DNA from 2 places in the Bacillus pumilus genome. Region 2 is predicted to be linked to the other one. Evidence: a T-box and tRNA genes for the amino acid it is inferred to sense, from the RefSeq annotation. Region 2 holds a T-box; the other holds one or more tRNA genes.
The links. The T-box of region 2 lies ahead of tyrS (tyrosine--tRNA ligase). A T-box ahead of a tRNA ligase gene usually reads a tRNA of that ligase, here a tRNA-Tyr.

Region 1 (9,144 bases), 1.4 Mb from region 2:
GCTCTCCTTAGCTCTGGCTGAAAAATAATAATGATCGCAAGGAATCCCCACGTAATCGCTTGATCCATCAGCCATTGAAGTGTGTTAAGACCGAGATACGCACTTCCCATCCTGACGAGAACAATGACCACAATTCCCTTTAAAAGCTGAACCGCTTTTGTTCCGCGGATGACCATCATTAATTTATATATCACATACCAAACAACGAGAATATCAACAGCATTACCGAGGTACTGCAAAATAGGAATATCCCCTAAAGCCATTTCCTCGTCCTCCAGAATTTTCAGTTATTCTTCGTTTGATGCATTTTTGATAAAAAAAGAGCCTATGTGTAAATACATAGCGTGGCTATTATATCACATTTTGTTTCAGCAAGGAAAACAGTTGCCATATATGGCTGGCCTGCTAGCTCGCATACATTCTGACCTATAATATAGAAAAAGAGCAGTCCCTAAAGAGACTGCTCTCGACCCGTATAATTACTTTTGCTCCTCTGGTCCAATGACCCGCATCACATTTTGTACTGTAGATTTCATTTTGTACCAAATCCAATCAAACACTTCATTAATTTCATTAATTTGACCAGTGACTTGTCCGGCAGAAGCAGTCAGCTGTTCCCCATTGACGACGGTGACATTTCCATCAACCTTGCCTTCTACAATCAGCTTGCCATTTTTGACAGTGACATCACCTTTTACGGTTTCCCCTTTAGGTACGGTCACTGTATCATTTACAACGACGAGATTCGGCTGCTTCGACACACTGAAATTATGATCCGTATTCCAGCTTGTAAACAGACTGCCTCCCATCAAAATGAGAAAGAGGGCAGCGGCCACCATCAGCGGATGAGCTTTGATCCATCTTTGAACCGACACACGCTTTTTTTCCTTTGGAAGACCTGCCATCACCTTTGCAGTGAAATCAGTCGGTGCTTCTATATGAGATGTACTCTGCACAAGCGCGATGGATTTCTCAATTTGTTGAAAATGAGTACGGCACTCCTCACACGATTGCAGATGGCTTTTTAATTCTTTTTCGTCTTGGGGCTCAATGTCCCCGTCTAAATACTGATGCATAAGCAGGACGATTTTTTCCTGACAGCTCATCAAAATCACCTCACTCAAAGGTCTCTCAACTGTTTCCGGAGAGCCTCTCTACCCCTGTGTATTCTCGTTTTCACCGTACCAACAGGTATATTTAAAATCTCACTAATTTCTTTTAACGAGAGTTCATCAATATACTTTAATACGATGACCGAACGATATTTATCGGGTAATCTTAGAATTTTTTGCTGAATGGTACTCGATAATTCAAGAGACACCACCTCTTCCTCTGGCAAAATGCCATCAGCAGCAATTTGAGAATACATATTCAATCCTTCTGTTCCTGCCACCTCTGCATCTAAATAATAATCCGGCTTTTTTTTGCGAATACGATCGATGGTCAGGTTGGTTGCAATGCGGTACAGCCACGTAGAAAACTTACGATTCACATCAAAGCTTTCAATATTCACATAGGCACGAATAAACGCCTCCTGTGCAATATCCTCTGCTTCGTGTGCATTCCCAAGCATACGGTAGCACAGCTGATAAATTTTGTCTTTATACAGGTCTACGATGTCTGCAAATGCGTTCTGGTCGCCTTTTTTCAATTGCTTAATTCTCTTTTTAATCATTGTGTCCATAGTATATTCAACCTCTGCCTTCACCGGTCTTTATGTATACGAACCTCTTTCCAAAAGGTTTCATTCTCCTCTAAAAAATAGTGTAACAAATTTTTGACAGCGTGTTACGTATATCCACCAGTAAAAACCTTAATATATCCTTAAATTTATCCAAAACAAAAAAGAACGGGAACAAGTCCCGCTCTACAATAGCTTTTCGCCCATTAATGATCCAATCAACGCAACAGCTGCCTCGGCTGTTTTATTTTTTTCATCCAAAACCGGATTCACCTCAACAAATTCAGCTGAAGTCAAAATACCCGCTTCCTCTAAAAGCTCCATGGCTAGATGACTCTCACGGTAACTGATGCCGCCTGCCACAGGAGTTCCTACACCTGGACACTCAGCTGGATCTAATCCATCTAAATCAAGCGACAGGTGGACACCATCCGTTCTTTCCTTTAAATAAGAAATGGCTTCCTCCATCACCCTTGTCATCCCTAAACGATCTATTTCATGCATCGTATACACTTTAACGCCTTTCTCTCTAATTAATGCCCGCTCTCCTTCATCTAAGGATCGAGCACCAATTAAAACAACATTCTCAGGCTTCAATTTTGGAGAATAACCACCAATGTTCGTCAAATCAGCATGCCCAAGGCCAAGACTGACTGCAAGCGGCATACCATGTATATTTCCAGAAGGAGAGGTTTCCTCTGTATTTAAATCACCGTGAGCATCATACCAAATGACACCTAAGTTTTCATAATGCTTGGATACACCAGCAAGTGTGCCAATGGCAATGCTGTGATCACCGCCTAAAATGAGCGGGAATGAACCTGATTGCACAATACTGTCAACCTTCTCAGCCAGCAGCTGATTCGCACCAGCATTCTCCGTTAAATTTTTTAGCTTTTCACTTGTATATAAACCTTTTTCATCATCTCTTTGTTCAACCGGAATATCTCCGAGATCCTCCACATCAAATGAAAGCGATTCCAATTTTTCTTTTACGCCTGCACACCGAATCGCACTCGGTCCCATGTCGACGCCCCTTCTCATTTGACCCAAATCCATTGGAACGCCGACAAGCGTGACTTTCTTTTGATCTCCCATATGTACATCCCCTTTCTGTTCATGCTTATATTTTACTTTCTTGATGCCTCCTGACTCAACTCAACAATATTTTGAATAGTTATACATTCTGCCTACTCACATAAAAAAAAGACACCTTTTTGAAAAAGGTGTCTTAACTGGGCTAGCTGGATTCGAACCAACGCATGACGGAGTCAAAGTCCGTTGCCTTACCGCTTGGCTATAGCCCAAAAATGGTGGAGGGGGGCGGATTCGAACCGCCGAACCCGGAGGGAGCGGATTTACAGTCCGCCGCGTTTAGCCACTTCGCTACCCCTCCACATATGGAATTGATAAAGTAAAAACAGTGCCGGCAAGAGGACTTGAACCCCCAACCTACTGATTACAAGTCAGTTGCTCTACCAGTTGAGCTACACCGGCATATGGTGGAGGATGACGGGCTCGAACCGCCGACCCTCTGCTTGTAAGGCAGATGCTCTCCCAGCTGAGCTAATCCTCCACATTATGGTGACCCGTACGGGATTCGAACCCGTGTTACCGCCGTGAAAGGGCGGTGTCTTAACCGCTTGACCAACGGGCCAATTTGTCAAGTTTGACTGTTTCCTTGAAGCTGACAAAAGTTATTATATACAGGTTGTCCCCCTTTTGTAAAGGGGATTTTTATTTTTTTTATTTTCTAACTATTTACCTTCAAATAGCACTACTTTTTAATTGAAATATAATTTCAATATTTAAATATAATGTTGAAATTTCATATCATACTGAATATACTGAAAATGAAGAAATAAGGAGGAATGTCGCATGCAGCCATCTCAATTGCGTTCTTTGACAACAGAATCAAGAAATCCTAACACAATGGGAATATCACAAGCAGATCCACTCGAAATGCTCCAAATGATTAATGAAGAAGATATGAAGGTCGCTCAAGCAGTCAACCGTGTCCTACCACATGTCAAAACAGCAAGTGACTTCGCCTATGAATCCATCTCAAATGGGGGCAGACTCGTTTATTTAGGAGCCGGGACAAGCGGCAGACTTGGCGTGATGGATGCTGTCGAATGTCCCCCTACCTATAGCGTCTCACCTGATGTGATTGTCGGCATCATGGCAGGCGGAGACGCTGCTTTTTCACATGCTGCCGAAGATGTGGAAGACAGTGAAGAAGCGGGCAAACAGGATTTAGTACACATTCACCTGACATCAAAAGATACAGTCGTCGGTATCGCCGCCAGCGGTAGGACACCCTACATCATCGGCGCTTTAAACTACGCTAAATCCATCGGCGCAAAAACAGTAGCCCTCAGCTGTAATGAACAAGCAAAAATTAGCGAACTGGCAGACTGCGCCATTGAAGTCATTGTAGGACCTGAAGCCATCACCGGGTCAACACGAATGAAAGCCGCATCCGCTCATAAAATGATTTTAAATATGCTTTCCACCTCTGTCATGATCAGACAAGGAAAAGTATATGAAAACCTGATGGTTGATGTAAAAGTCAGCAATCATAAATTAAAAGAACGCGCCATCACCATCATTCAACATGTGACAAACGCTCCCTACGAACAAGCCGTGAAAACGCTTGAAGCGGCAGACTTAGAAGTCAAAACTGCCATCGTCATGCTCCAAACAAACACAGACAAAAAAACAGCAGGAAACTCGATTCAATCGATTAAGGACACCGCTTCTATTTTAAATGCAGAGGCATTAGAAGAGGCTGTTCAATTACTGCTGCATGCAAACCAAATCCATTTTATCGGCGTCGGTGCATCTGGCATCGTCGCAGCGGATGCCCAGCAGAAATTTCTCAGAATCAATTATGCAGCGACTGCCTTCACTGACATGCACATCGCATCAACGGTCATCGCAAATGCAGGAAAGAATGACATCGTGTTCGGTATATCCTTTTCAGGAGAAACGTTAGACATCATTCAAGCCCTTCAGCTCGCAAAAGACAATGGAGTGAAAACCATTGCATTGACACATCCAGGTCAAACAAGCGTTTCTGCCTTATGTGACGTTCACCTATCGACGTCCGGTTCCAATGAAGCACCTTTTCGCAGTGCAGCCACTTCCTCTAGAATGGCACAGCTCTACTTAATTGATGTCTTGTTCCTCAGCTTAGCTTCCCATCAATATGAAGAGACAGCGCAATATATTGACAAAACAAGACATGCCATCCGCTCCATGAAACGAAAATCAAAGGGGGATTCAACATGAGTCATCAAACGAAATATCAGCAGTTGGCGAAAGACATTCTTTCTCTCTGTGGTGGTTCTGAAAACATCTCTTCCCATACACATTGTATGACGCGTCTCCGAATTACACCGATTGACAATGAACAAGTTCAGATCAATGAAATCAAAGAACTCGATGGCGTCATTGGAGTCGTTGAGGCAGAAACGCTACAAATTATCTTAGGTACTGGTGTTGTCAACCAAGTATCAAGTGCATTTGAACAACTGCTAAATGCCTCTGGCTCGTATGATTTAAACAACGAAGCACAGAAAAACAAGCAAGCCATTTCACAAAAAACCGCACACCGTTCAAGCTGTTCTTGCGACGAATTGCCAGCATTTTTATACCTATCATTCCAGCACTCGTTGCATCAGGTCTTATTACAGGGATTACAAAAGCAATCGTGCAAGCGGGCTGGCTTGATGGAAAGTCTCAAGCAGCGATCATTTTAACCGTTATTGGTTCAGGCTTGTTCGCTTATCTCGGTATATTAGTTGGAACAAATGCCGCAAAGGAGTTCGGAGGCTCTCCTGCATTAGGCGCATTAGCTGGTATCCTCATTATTAATCCAGCCTCCGCAGATATTATGTTATTTGGCACAAATATTCTACCAGGCAGAGGCGGGCTTATTGGTGTTCTTCTAGCTGCCATCTTTATGGCGCTTGTGGAAACAAGAATCAGACGATTCGTCCCGCAATCACTTGATATCATCGTCACACCAACCATCACACTACTCATTACAGGCATTTTTACGTACGTTGTCTTCATGCCAGTCGGCGGATTTATATCGGATGCCATTACCTCAGGATTAACTTATCTATTAAATATGGGCGGAATCTTCGCTGGATTTATTCTTGGTGCAACCTTCCTTCCACTTGTTGTAACAGGACTTCACCAAGGACTGACACCGATTCATATGGAACTCATCAATTCCATAGGAGATGACCCGCTTTTGCCGATTCTCGCTATGGGCGGTGCAGGACAGGTAGGTGCGGCATTCGCCATTTATATGAAGACAAAAAAGAAAAAACTCAAAAGAGCCATCGCGGGTGGACTTCCTTCAGGGATGCTTGGCATTGGTGAACCACTCATTTTTGGTGTGACACTCCCGCTGGGACGACCATTTCTCACCGCTTGTCTTGGCGCTGGAATCGGCGGTGCATTTCAAGCCTACTTCCAAATTGCAACGAAGGCGATTGGTGTATCAGGTCTCCCATTAACCTTTATTGTTCACACACATCAAATGCTTCTTTACTTAATCGGACTCTTTATTGCTTATGTCGCTGGATTTATTTTCACATACTTATTTGGTTTTCATGATGATATGGCTGTTGAATTTGAGGAAAATAAGCAATAGGAGGTCTAACTCTTGAAGAAATACTTTCTCTTAATAACAAGTCTGCTCATGCTCCTTGGATTACCAGCACAAACATTTGCAACTAGCTCCCATCCTGTATCGTCTTTGTCTAAAACAGCACCTGAAGAATATCCCGTCTTAAAAAAGGCAAAACGACCGGAACAAGTTAGTTTTTCTTCTAGGCAGCTTAGGAAGGTTGATCACATGATTCAAAACGATATCAAAGCAGGATTTCCAGGAGCCGCACTCATCATTATCAAAGACGGAAAAATCGTCCATCAAAAAGCCTATGGCTACAGGCAAAAATACGAAGGCACAACCGAACTCAAATCCTATAAGAAAATGAAAAAGAATACACTGTTCGACTTAGCATCCAACACCAAAATGTATGCGACGAACTATGCCCTGCAAAAGCTTGTCTACGAGAAAAAACTGGATGTGAACGAAAAAATACAAGCCATCCTGCCAGATTTTAAAGATGAACCAAATGCAAAGGTAACCGGCAAAGACCAGCTCCATGTAAAAGATCTTCTGACCCATTCTGCCGGACTCCCTTCCAGTGTCTTATTTTATAGCAAAGAAGCAGCCGGCACCTTTTATTCTCAAGATAGAAAGACAACGATGAAATGGCTGCCGAAGGTGCCTCTGCAATACAAACCAGGCACCCAGCACATTTATAGTGACATTGATTACATGCTGTTAGGCATGATCATTGAGAAAAAAACAGGTATGCCTCTTGATCAATATGTAGAGTCGACAATCTATCGGCCGCTAGGTCTCAAACACACAATGTTCAATCCACTGCAAAAAGGATTTAAACCGAAGCATTTTGCAGCAACCGAACGTTTAGGTAATTCGCGAGATGGTGTCATTGATTTTGAAAACATTCGCAGATACACCCTGCTAGGCGAAGTCCACGATGAAAAAGCATATTACTCAATGGCAGGTATCTCTGGTCATGCTGGACTTTTCTCTAACATATCAGACATGGCCGTGCTGCTCCAGCTCATGCTGAACAAAGGAGGCTATGGAAAAACAACCATCTTTGATCAAGCTTCTATCGATCTCTTTACAGCCTCTTCTGATACAAACCCAACATACGGGCTAGGCTGGCGAAAAAACGGTCATACTGACATGGAATGGATGTTTGGAAAATATGCAAGTAACGAAGCCTATGGACATACTGGCTGGACCGGAACGATGACATTGATTGATCCAAAACATAATTTAGGTATCGTCTTGCTGACAAATAAGAAACATTCGCCTGTCGTTTCACCTGAAACCAACCCAAATCAATTTGAAGGTGACCTTTTCCCAACTGGCACTTATGGAAGCATCATGACCGCAATCTACGAATCTTTTAAGTAAAAGGAGGAATTCGATGTTAAAAGCACTTTTCCCCGCTGCTTTGGTTTTAGCTCTGCTAACCTCTTCCATTCCAACGGAAAAGGTTAGCTCTGCCCCTCTTTCAACCGCCAAACAAATGGTACAAAACATGTCTTTGGATGAAAAGATAGGTCAAATGCTTATGCCAGACTTTCGTAATTGGCAAACAAAAGATGAATCCGCACCTACAGGCTTAACAAAGATGAATAAAGAAGTATCCCATCTTGTAGAAAAATATCATCTAGGCGGTGTCATCTTATTTGCGGAGAATGTCGTTGATACGAAACAAACCGTCAAACTCACCCATGAATTTCAAAAAGCATCACCAAAGATTCCATTACTCATTTCAATTGATCAAGAAGGTGGAATCGTCACAAGATTACAAAAGGGAACACATTTCCCAGGAAATATGTCGATTGGTGCCTCTAGAAGCAAGAAAAATGCATACGACACAGGTAAAATCATCGGCAAAGAATTAAACGTACTAGGGATCAATACAAACTTCTCTCCTGTGCTAGATGTGAATAATAACCCAAACAACCCCGTCATTGGTGTCCGTTCCTTTAGCTCTGATCCTGCTCTTGTCACTAGGCTTGGCCTTCAAACCATGAAGGGACTTCAAAAGGAGAAGACTATTTCGACACTCAAGCATTTCCCAGGACATGGTGATACAGCTGTCGATAGTCACTACGGCTTGCCGCTCGTAGAACATGACCTAGATCGTCTTAAAAAGGTGGAGCTGTATCCGTTTCAACAAGCGATCAACGCTGGTGCGGATATGGTCATGACCGCTCATGTTCAATTTCCTGCCATTGATGATACAACATATAAAAGCAAAAAAGATGGCGAGGACATCATGGTTCCAGCTACCTTATCGAAAAAAGTCATCACACACTTATTAAAAGAAGAGATGGGCTTTCAAGGAGTTGTCGTAACAGACGCCCTAAATATGAAAGCGATTGCAGATAACTTCGGACAGGAAGAAGCCGTAGTGATGGCCATTAAGGCTGGCGTCGACATCGCCCTCATGCCAGCACCAGTCACCTCTCTTAAAACTGAGAAAAACCTTGAGAATGTGTTCAATGCTGTAAAACAGGCAATTGTAAAGAAAGAAATTCCGATGTCTCAAATCAACGAATCTGTTGAAAAAATTCTTGAATTGAAGATCAAACGAGGCATCATTTCTTCCAAAAAACCTATCACCCTTGAGAAAAAAATCAAAAAAGCCACTCAAGTCGTTGGGAAAAAATCGCACCGGAAAGCAGAACAAAAAATGGCGCGTGAAGGGATCACCCTGCTTAAAAACAACGATAAGACCCTACCCTTCAAGCCTAAAAAGAATGATAAAATCTTGGTCATGGCACCTTACGAAGATCAAACAAAAGCCATGTCTGTCACAATTGATTCT
Region 2 (9,144 bases):
TGGACGAGCTTTAATTCCTCGAGGGTCGCCATACGCGGTGCGACGATCTCATCATCTGTTAACGCCTTCATTTTTTGAAGCAGGTCATATGTTAAGTAGACACGAAGCTGATTGAAGGGATGGTCTTGGTGAAACTGGTACGTTTGAAAAGAGGGTGAAAAAACAAAGGTCGCTTCCTTCATTTGATCGTCTGCTCCATAGGCCACAGCACCTTATAGCCTTTTGCACGAATCAGCTTCGTCACATGATCTGCATGCATGGTTTGAAGGCGGAAGACGAGCACTTTAGACGATTCATTTGCATGCGGATACACAAGCACACTCAGCATTTGAATATGCTGCTCTTTTAAAATGGTCGTAATGTCTGCAAGACCTTCTGTCATTTGGTCCACTTCAACCTCTAAGTGTGACCCAGGCTGATCTGCACCTGTCAGTCTGACAAACGTACGAAGCAAATCAGTCTTTGTGATAATGCCTACAAGCTTGCCGCGTCTCACCACTGGAAGGCAGCCAATTCCGTGTTCAAAAAAGACACTAGAAATCTCTTCAACGAAATCAAGCGGATGAGCAGTAATCGTCTCTAATACCATGATCTCTTCAACAGGCCGCTGAATAAAGAGCTTCCTTTTTTCTGTTTCAAATATACTTGGACTGGCATTTTTAATATCTCGATCTGTCACCATCCCAATGACAGAATCTTGATCAGATACGATTGGAATATGCCGAATGTGATGTGCACTCATTTTTTTTATGGCTTCTTCAATCGTATCGGTTTTTCGCAGCGTGATCACATCACGCTCCATAATTTGTTCAATCATCATTGTTTACCAATCCCCTTTGCCAAAAAAACGAATTGAACGTTAATACATAAAGCGTTGATGGAAGCGAAGACGATCGAAACGCTCAATCGAATCAGGACTCACGTTTTTCCCGATTCTGGCCATTAAACAATTGGCTGGATGTGAGCTGATCTCTGGCTCGTCTGTTGCAAACCAAACAAGACCGCCTGCGTTCATCATTTTCTCCATCATCTTGCGGTACTCCCACACGTTTTTCTTTGTCCCCTTTAAATCCCAATGCCAGTAATATTCAGTTGTAATGACGATATAATTCTCCATTTGCTCATCCATCATGCTCACATCAAGTAAATGCTTACCAAGTGAGCAGCCTCTAAATGGAGGAGCGACCTCAATCGCGCCAAGCTCGATTAAATTGTCCATGTTGCCCTCTGACCAGCGCTCAAGCGGATCAGGATATAAATACGTGACATAGCCGACAACAAGCTCATCCACTCTTGCAATGATAATACGTCCTTCTGGAAGGTCTGCTATTTCAACAAGTGCTTGTTTCTGTTCCTCTGGCGTGCGAAATGCCGTTAGGCCTTCATGAAACGTATAGTTCGCAAGCTCTGATGCAGGTACCGGACCTTCAATCAGGATGGTACCTGTTTCTCGCTTAATGGTTTTTGAATAATAAGTTTTAGGATGCTCCACGTATCCACCGCCTCAAATTCTAGTGAGTCGTCTCTATTTTATCTTAAAACTTGCAAGAATTAAAACGGTTTCACTATAAGTTTTTTAAAAATTGAGAAAAAAAGTCATCTATACTATAATGGTCATTGTAAACGTATGCAAAGGGGGACTGTTTGATGAAAGTGGAAACGCTACCATCAGTAAAAGGGGACTATCATTTAAATGATTATGAGCAGGCATACAAAGAATTTTCATGGGAAGAAGCAAGAAAAAACTTCTCATGGTATGAAACAGGAAACATAAATGCAGCCTATGAAGCGATTGACAGACATGCGGACTCGTTTCGTAAGAACAAGGTGGCGCTTCACTACAAAGATTCACAGCGGGATGAAAAATATACGTTCAGAGATATGAAAATCAACACAAATAAAGCGGGAAATCTATTCAGAGAAAATGCGAATGTGCAAAAAGGGGATCGCGTATTTATCTTTATGCCAAGATCACCTGAGCTCTATTTTCTTCTGCTTGGCGCAGTCAAAATTGGTGCGATCGTTGGCCCGTTATTTGAGGCATTTATGGAAGGTGCGGTCAAAGACCGTTTAGAAAATAGCGAGGCGAAGGTCATTGTGACAACGCCGGATCTGCTTGAACGAATTCCATTTGCAGAGCTTCCGAAACTTGAATCTGTCATCATTGTTGGCGGTGAAAAGGAAGACGTCGATGGCGTTCGGACAATCCATTATGAAGAGGCTTTTGCGCAGGCGGCGAAGGACCTTGAAATCGAATGGATGGATGAAAAAGACGGCTTTCTGCTTCATTACACGTCAGGGTCGACAGGTACGCCAAAAGGTGTGCTGCATGTCCATGGCGCAATGGTACAGCAAGACCAGACTGGTAAATGGGTGCTTGATCTGAAAGAAGACGATGTCTACTGGTGTACAGCTGACCCAGGCTGGGTAACAGGCACAGTGTACGGCATTTTTTCACCGTGGTTAAATGGGGCGACGAATGTCATTTTAGGCGGCAGATTTAGCCCTGATACGTGGTATGAAACGATTGAATCACTAGGTGTGACCGTTTGGTACAGTGCACCGACCGCTTTTAGAATGCTAATGGGGGCAGGAGATGACCTCATTCAAAAATATGATCTCAGCTCGCTCCGTCATGTGTTAAGTGTAGGTGAGCCACTTAATCCAGAAGTCATCCGCTGGGGAGACGCTGTATTTGGTAAACGAATTCATGACACTTGGTGGATGACGGAAACCGGTGCACAGCTAATTTGTAATTATCCATGCATGGATATCAAACCAGGTTCAATGGGAAAACCGATTCCAGGCGTAGAAGCTGCGATTGTGGATAATGCCGGAAATGAACTTCCGCCATACCGGATGGGCAACCTCGCCATCAAAAAAGGCTGGCCGTCTATGATGCATACGATCTGGAACAATCCTGAAAAATATGAATCTTACTTTATGCCGGGAGATTGGTATGTTTCAGGAGATTCAGCTTATATGGACGAAGACGGATACTTTTGGTTCCAGGGACGTGTCGATGATGTGATCATGACATCAGGAGAGCGGGTTGGTCCTTTTGAGGTGGAAAGCAAACTGGTCGAACATCCGGCCATTGCAGAGGCTGGTGTCATTGGAAAACCAGATCCGGTCCGCGGCGAAATTATTAAAGCATTCATTGCGCTTAGAAGCGGATATGAGCCGACAGATGAGCTGAAAGAAGAGATCCGTACGTTTGTGAAAAAAGGACTCGCTGCACATGCAGCACCGAGAGAAATCGAGTTTAAGGACAAACTGCCTAAGACGCGAAGCGGAAAAATTATGAGACGTGTGCTAAAGGCGTGGGAGCTGAATTTACCGGCTGGCGACCTATCGACAATGGAAGATTAATTTTTTTCATCAGTTGACTTGATATCAAAAGTATGTTTAAAATGACATTAGTTGAATATGTAAAGGTTTTGACTGAGATTCAGTAGAATCATCTTTCCCTGTCCAAGAGAGCTGACGGCTGGTGCGAGTCAGTACAAAGAGATATTCGAATTACCCTCACGAACCGCTTTTACGAAAAGGAGCATGTATGCTGTCCTGATTAGTGAAAGAACGGATCTATCCGTTATCAGTGTAAGTGAAAAGGCGTGATTTATGTCTTTTAAGCAGGGTGGTACCGCGATATATATCGTCCCTTCGTTCATTCGAAGGGGCGTTTTTTATGTTGAATTGTAAAAAAAGGAGAATTGGATATGAGTCAATTGATGGAAGAGTTATCGTTCAGAGGATTAATTCAGCAGCAAACAGATGAAGAAGGTTTAACAAAATTATTATCGGAAGAAAAAATCAAGCTTTACTCCGGTTTTGACCCAACAGCGGACAGCTTACACATTGGTCACCTATTGCCAATTTTAACATTACGCAGATTCCAGGAAGCAGGCCATCATCCGATTGCTCTTGTTGGCGGCGCAACTGGACTAATCGGCGACCCTAGCTTCAAAAAAGCAGAACGTTCACTAAACCCAGCAGAAATTGTTGAACAGTGGTCAGATAAAATCAAAGGACAGCTCTCTCAATTTCTTGATTTTGAAGCAGGTGAGAACCCAGCCGTTATCGTGAATAACTTCGACTGGATCAGCCAAATGAATGTCATCACGTTCCTTCGTGATATTGGAAAAAACTTCGGTGTGAACTTCATGCTGGCAAAAGATATCGTCAGCTCACGGATTGAGACAGGGATTTCGTACACAGAGTTCAGCTACGTCATCCTGCAATCTTTAGACTTCTTAAACCTTTACAAAAATGAAAACTGTAAGCTGCAAATTGGCGGTAGCGACCAGTGGGGAAATATCACATCTGGACTTGAGCTGATCCGTAAGTCTGAAGCAGAAGGGGCAAAAGCATTCGGTTTAACGATGCCGCTTGTCACGAAAGCAGACGGTACGAAGTTTGGTAAAACAGAAGGCGGCGCCATCTGGTTAGATAAAGAAAAAACGTCTCCATACGAGTTCTACCAATTCTGGATCAACACAGATGACCGTGACGTCGTGAAATACTTAAAATACTTTACGTTCTTATCAAAAGAAGAGATCGCATCGTACGAAGAAAAAGTGCAAACAGCACCTGAAAAACGTGAAGCACAGCGCCGTCTAGCAGAGGAAGTTACGACACTTGTACATGGCCGTGAATCACTAGAACAGGCAGTCAACATCTCAAATGCGCTATTCAAAGGCGAGATTAAATCTCTTTCAGCCGAAGAAGTCAAAGTAGGCTTTAAAGATGTTCCATCAATGGAGAAAAGTAGCACAGAAGAGTTAACACTTGTCGATGTACTAGTGGAATCAAAGCTGTCTCCATCAAAGCGTCAAGCACGTGAAGACATCACAAATGGTGCTGTCTCCATCAACGGAGAGAGACAAACCGATAAAGACTATGTTCTGTCAACTGAAGACCGAATTGAAAACCAATTTACTGTCTTAAGAAGAGGGAAAAAGAAATACTTCCTCGTCACGTATAAATAAATCTTAAAGAAACAGCAAGTGCACCTCAAATGTTAGGATACATTGAGGTGCTTTTCTTTTTGAGAAGTAGGAATCAACATGAAGACTACTGCAAGTTCTTTGACTTCTTCATCCATATCACTCATCACGAGAAAGATGATGCTGGCTGATTCAATAAAAGAGGCTCACCATTTTACAGGGGCGTTTTCTCTCATTCGCTTGCTTCTTGTTCAAGGAGTGAATCTTCGTTTGTATAAGCATGTTCTACTTTGCAAATTCGGGTGGTATAGGCTTCATACCAATCTGCTTTCCCCTTTTTTTGAACACGCTGATGTGCTGTATGTGCTTTCCATTCTTTGATTGCTGTTAATGAATCCCAGTAAGATACAGTGATCCCAACACCGTGTTCATCTCGTACACTTTCGATTCCAAGAAACCCGTCTAGATCTTTTGCTAATTCGTCCATTTTTTGAGCAGCAGCAGCGTATTCTTTCTGCTCGATATTTGTTCGTTTTGATGTAAAAATCACGGCATAGTAGGGTGGAGCAGGTGTTTGCGTCAATAGCATCTAGTAGAACCTCCTTTTGTCTATTCATATTATATATGAAAGAAAATAGATCTCGTAGTCTTTTAGTTTTGATTTACAAGAGACCAAGGTGCTTTTTGATTATTTATAGGGCTGTGAAATCATCTCATAAACATTACCTTGTTCACTTTTCTGACATATTTTTCTTGTATAAAATAGAGTTGTATAAGATGAATAAGGGGGAATGAAAGTGATTCTTTTTAAGAAAAGGAGTTTGCAAATTCTCGTTGCGCTTGCATTGGTGATTGGTTCAATGGCTTTTATCCAGCCGAAAGAGGTGAAGGCGGCTGAGCATAATCCGGTTGTGATGGTGCATGGCATTGGCGGTGCCTCTTATAACTTTGCTTCAATTAAAAGTTACTTGGTCACACAAGGCTGGGATCGAAACCAATTATATGCTATCGATTTCATAGACAAAACAGGTAATAACCGCAACAATGGTCCACGTCTATCCAGATTTGTCCAAGATGTGTTAGACAAAACGGGTGCCAAAAAAGTAGATATTGTAGGTCATAGTATGGGCGGGGCGAACACGTTATACTATATTAAGAATCTTGATGGCGGAGATAAAATTGAAAACGTTGTCACGATTGGTGGAGCAAACGGACTCGTTTCAAGCAGAGCATTACCAGGCACAGATCCAAATCAAAAAATACTTTACACATCTGTCTATAGCTCGGCAGATCTCATCGTCGTCAATAGCCTCTCTCGTTTAATTGGTGCAAGAAACGTCCTGATCCATGGCGTTGGCCATATCGGTCTATTAACCTCAAGCCAAGTGAAAGGCTATATTAAAGAAGGGCTGAACGGCGGAGGACAGAATACGAATTAAAAAATGAAAAAAGGCAGCAGGTATATGCTGTCTTTTTTGATGTCACGCGATATATGACAGCTGCTAGATGAAGATGATCAAATCAGTTCAAATAGGCGAGGTGCTGTCTAACTGTACATCGATTATTGGTATCTATTACATCATGACCAGTGTGTGATTTGTCTTTTTGATGCAAAAACAGACAAAACATTGTGCATAGCCGAATAAAAACATGTACAAAACGAATACCATTCCTTACACTACATGTAGTGAGTAAGAATTTTTGGAGGTGGGCGTTTGTGCAAACGAACCAAAAGGCTTTGATCATTGTTGATGTACAAAAGGCGTTTGAGCATGAAAAATGGGGAGAACGGAATAATCTAGAGGCAGAGAAGAATATCAACCGCCTATTAACATGTTGGAGAGAAGAAGGCTGGAAAGTGATTCATATTCAGCATACAGCTGACAATCCGGACTCTGTATTTCATCCGGCAAATGAAGGGCATCTTTTCAAAGAGATTGCCAGACCGCTAGAGGAAGAAACGGTCATCCAAAAGAAAGTCAACAGCAGCTTTATAGGCACAAACTTAGAGGAACAACTAAGATCAAACGAGATCGACACTGTTGTGATCGCAGGACTTACAACACCGCACTGCGTATCTACAACAACAAGAATGAGCGGAAACCTTGGCTTTGATACGTACCTAGTCTCAGATGCAACAGCCGCCTTTGGACTAACAGATCAAACCGGTACATATTTTGACCCAGAAACGATCCATCGGCTCTCACTTGCAACACTGCACGATGAATTTGCGACTGTCCTGACAACAGAGCAGTTGATTAGTGATTTGATGGAAAAATAAAAAATCACACTTGAGAGAAACATGGAACAAAAGATCCTCTAGAATTCTAGGGGATTTTTTTTATGATAGATTTTATGGATTTGAACAGTTTCTAGTCATCATGAAAAAAATAGACAAATTTAGCGCAAAATTCAATCAAATTTTCATAAAAGGCTTTTGTCTGAGTCTAGCAAATTATGTTTATTCTACGCTTATCTTTATTCTTTGGATATTTAACTTATCTGCACGTATTTATAGATGTAACATATCTATAATGATAAAGGAGATGAATAACTGATGGGTTGTGATAAGTATAAAAAATGCCCTAAATGTAAACAGAAACTATCAAAATCAAATTGTTGCATCATTTGTGAAACAAAAGTAATTGTAGGACGAAGAGGATTACGGGGATTACGAGGGGTTCGAGGAGCCACAGGAGCGACCGGTCCAACAGGTGCAACAGGCACGGGCACAGGAGCAACGGGAGCAACGGGTGCCGCAGGAGCTACAGGAGCCACAGGTCCAACAGGTGCAACGGGAGCCACAGGAGCGACCGGTGCAACAGGAGCAACGGGTGCCGCAGGAGCTACAGGTCCAACAGGTGTAACAGGAGATACGGGAGCCACAGGAGCAACCGGTCCAACGGGTGCAACAGGAGATACGGGAGCAACAGGAGCGACCGGTGCAACAGGAGCAACGGGTGCCGCAGGAGCTACAGGAGCCACAGGTCCAACAGGTGTAACAGGAGATACGGGTGCAACAGGAGATACGGGAGCCACAGGAGCGACCGGTGCAACAGGAGCAACGGGTGCCGCAGGAGCTATAGGAGCGACCGGTCCAACGGGTGCAACAGGAGATACGGGAGCCACAGGAGCAACCGGTGCAACCGGTGCCGCAGGAGCAACAGGCGCAACCGGTGCAACAGGAGCAACGGGAGATACGGGAGCCACAGGAGCGACCGGTGCAACAGGAGCAACGGGTGCCGCAGGAGCTACAGGAGCCACAGGTCCAACAGGTGTAACAGGAGATACGGGAGCCACAGGAGCAACCGGTCCAACAGGTGTAACAGGAGATACGGGAGCTACAGGAGCAACCGGTCCAACGGGTGCAACAGGAGATACGGGAGCCACAGGAGCGACCGGTGCAACAGGAGCAACGGGTGCCGCAGGAGCCACAGGTCCAACAGGTGTAACAGGAGATACGGGAGCTACAGGAGCAACGGGTGCCGCAGGAGCTACAGGAGCCACAGGTCCAACAGGTGTAACAGGAGATACGGGAGCCACAGGAGCAACCGGTCCAACAGGTGTAACAGGAGATACGGGAGCCACAGGAGCGACCGGTGCAACAGGAGCAACAGGTGCCACGGGAGCCACAGGAGCAACCGGTCCAACGGGTGCAACAGGAGATACGGGAGCCACAGGAGCAACGGGTGCCGCAGGAGCAACAGGCGCAACCGGTCCAACAGGTGTAACAGGAGATACGGGAGCAACAGGCGCAACCGGTGCAACGGGTGCAACAGGAGATACGGGAGCTACAGGAGCGACCGGTGCAACGGGTGCCGCAGGAGCAACAGGCGCAACCGGTCCAACAGGAGATACGGGGGCTACAGGAGCGACCGGTGCAACAGGTGCAACAGGAGCAACGGGTGCCGCAGGAGCAACAGGCGCAACCGGTCCAACAGGTGCAACAGGAGATACGGGAGCTACAGGAGCGACCGGTGCAACGGGTGCCGCAGGAGCAACAGGCGCAACCGGTCCAACAGGTGTAACAGGAGATACGGGAGCAACAGGAGTAACCGGTCCAACAGGTGCAACAGGTGCAACGGGAGCAACAGGAGCAGGGCTAGCTGAATTTGCATATGTATACAATCTAAGTGCTGAAACAGTAGCTTTAGAGGCCCCGGTGATTTTTGACTCAACTGGAATTATTACTTCT

Region 1: it encodes a tRNA-Tyr, which carries the amino acid that the T-box ahead of tyrS (tyrosine--tRNA ligase) is inferred to sense. The anticodon was not compared.

What each region holds. Positions count from the first base shown of each region.
Region 1 is NZ_LT906438.1:175,638-184,781, reverse strand. It holds gene cdaA (diadenylate cyclase CdaA) at 1-263, opposite strand, end outside; gene rsiW (anti-sigma-W factor RsiW) at 480-1,106, opposite strand; gene sigW (RNA polymerase sigma factor SigW) at 1,121-1,684, opposite strand; gene rocF (arginase) at 1,868-2,779, opposite strand; tRNA gene CKW02_RS01060 (tRNA-Gln) at 2,917-2,988, opposite strand; tRNA gene CKW02_RS01055 (tRNA-Tyr) at 2,993-3,077, opposite strand; tRNA gene CKW02_RS01050 (tRNA-Thr) at 3,106-3,178, opposite strand; tRNA gene CKW02_RS01045 (tRNA-Val) at 3,182-3,257, opposite strand; tRNA gene CKW02_RS01040 (tRNA-Glu) at 3,264-3,338, opposite strand; partial or broken gene murQ (N-acetylmuramic acid 6-phosphate etherase) at 3,560-4,468, shown strand; gene CKW02_RS20395 (MurR/RpiR family transcriptional regulator) at 4,445-4,975, shown strand; partial or broken gene CKW02_RS01030 (PTS transporter subunit EIIC) at 4,972-6,350, shown strand; gene pbp4b (penicillin binding protein PBP4B) at 6,363-7,718, shown strand; gene CKW02_RS01020 (glycoside hydrolase family 3 protein) at 7,732-9,144, shown strand, end outside.
Region 2 is NZ_LT906438.1:2,659,843-2,668,986, reverse strand. It holds gene CKW02_RS13690 (acetoin utilization protein AcuC) at 1-182, opposite strand, end outside; gene CKW02_RS13685 (CBS and ACT domain-containing protein) at 179-820, opposite strand; gene CKW02_RS13680 (GNAT family N-acetyltransferase) at 860-1,492, opposite strand; gene acsA (acetate--CoA ligase) at 1,648-3,372, shown strand; T-box leader at 3,432-3,669, shown strand; gene tyrS (tyrosine--tRNA ligase) at 3,723-4,991, shown strand; gene CKW02_RS13665 (antibiotic biosynthesis monooxygenase family protein) at 5,182-5,538, opposite strand; gene CKW02_RS13660 (esterase/lipase family protein) at 5,810-6,388, shown strand; gene CKW02_RS13655 (cysteine hydrolase family protein) at 6,667-7,230, shown strand; gene CKW02_RS13650 (collagen-like protein) at 7,507-9,144, shown strand, end outside.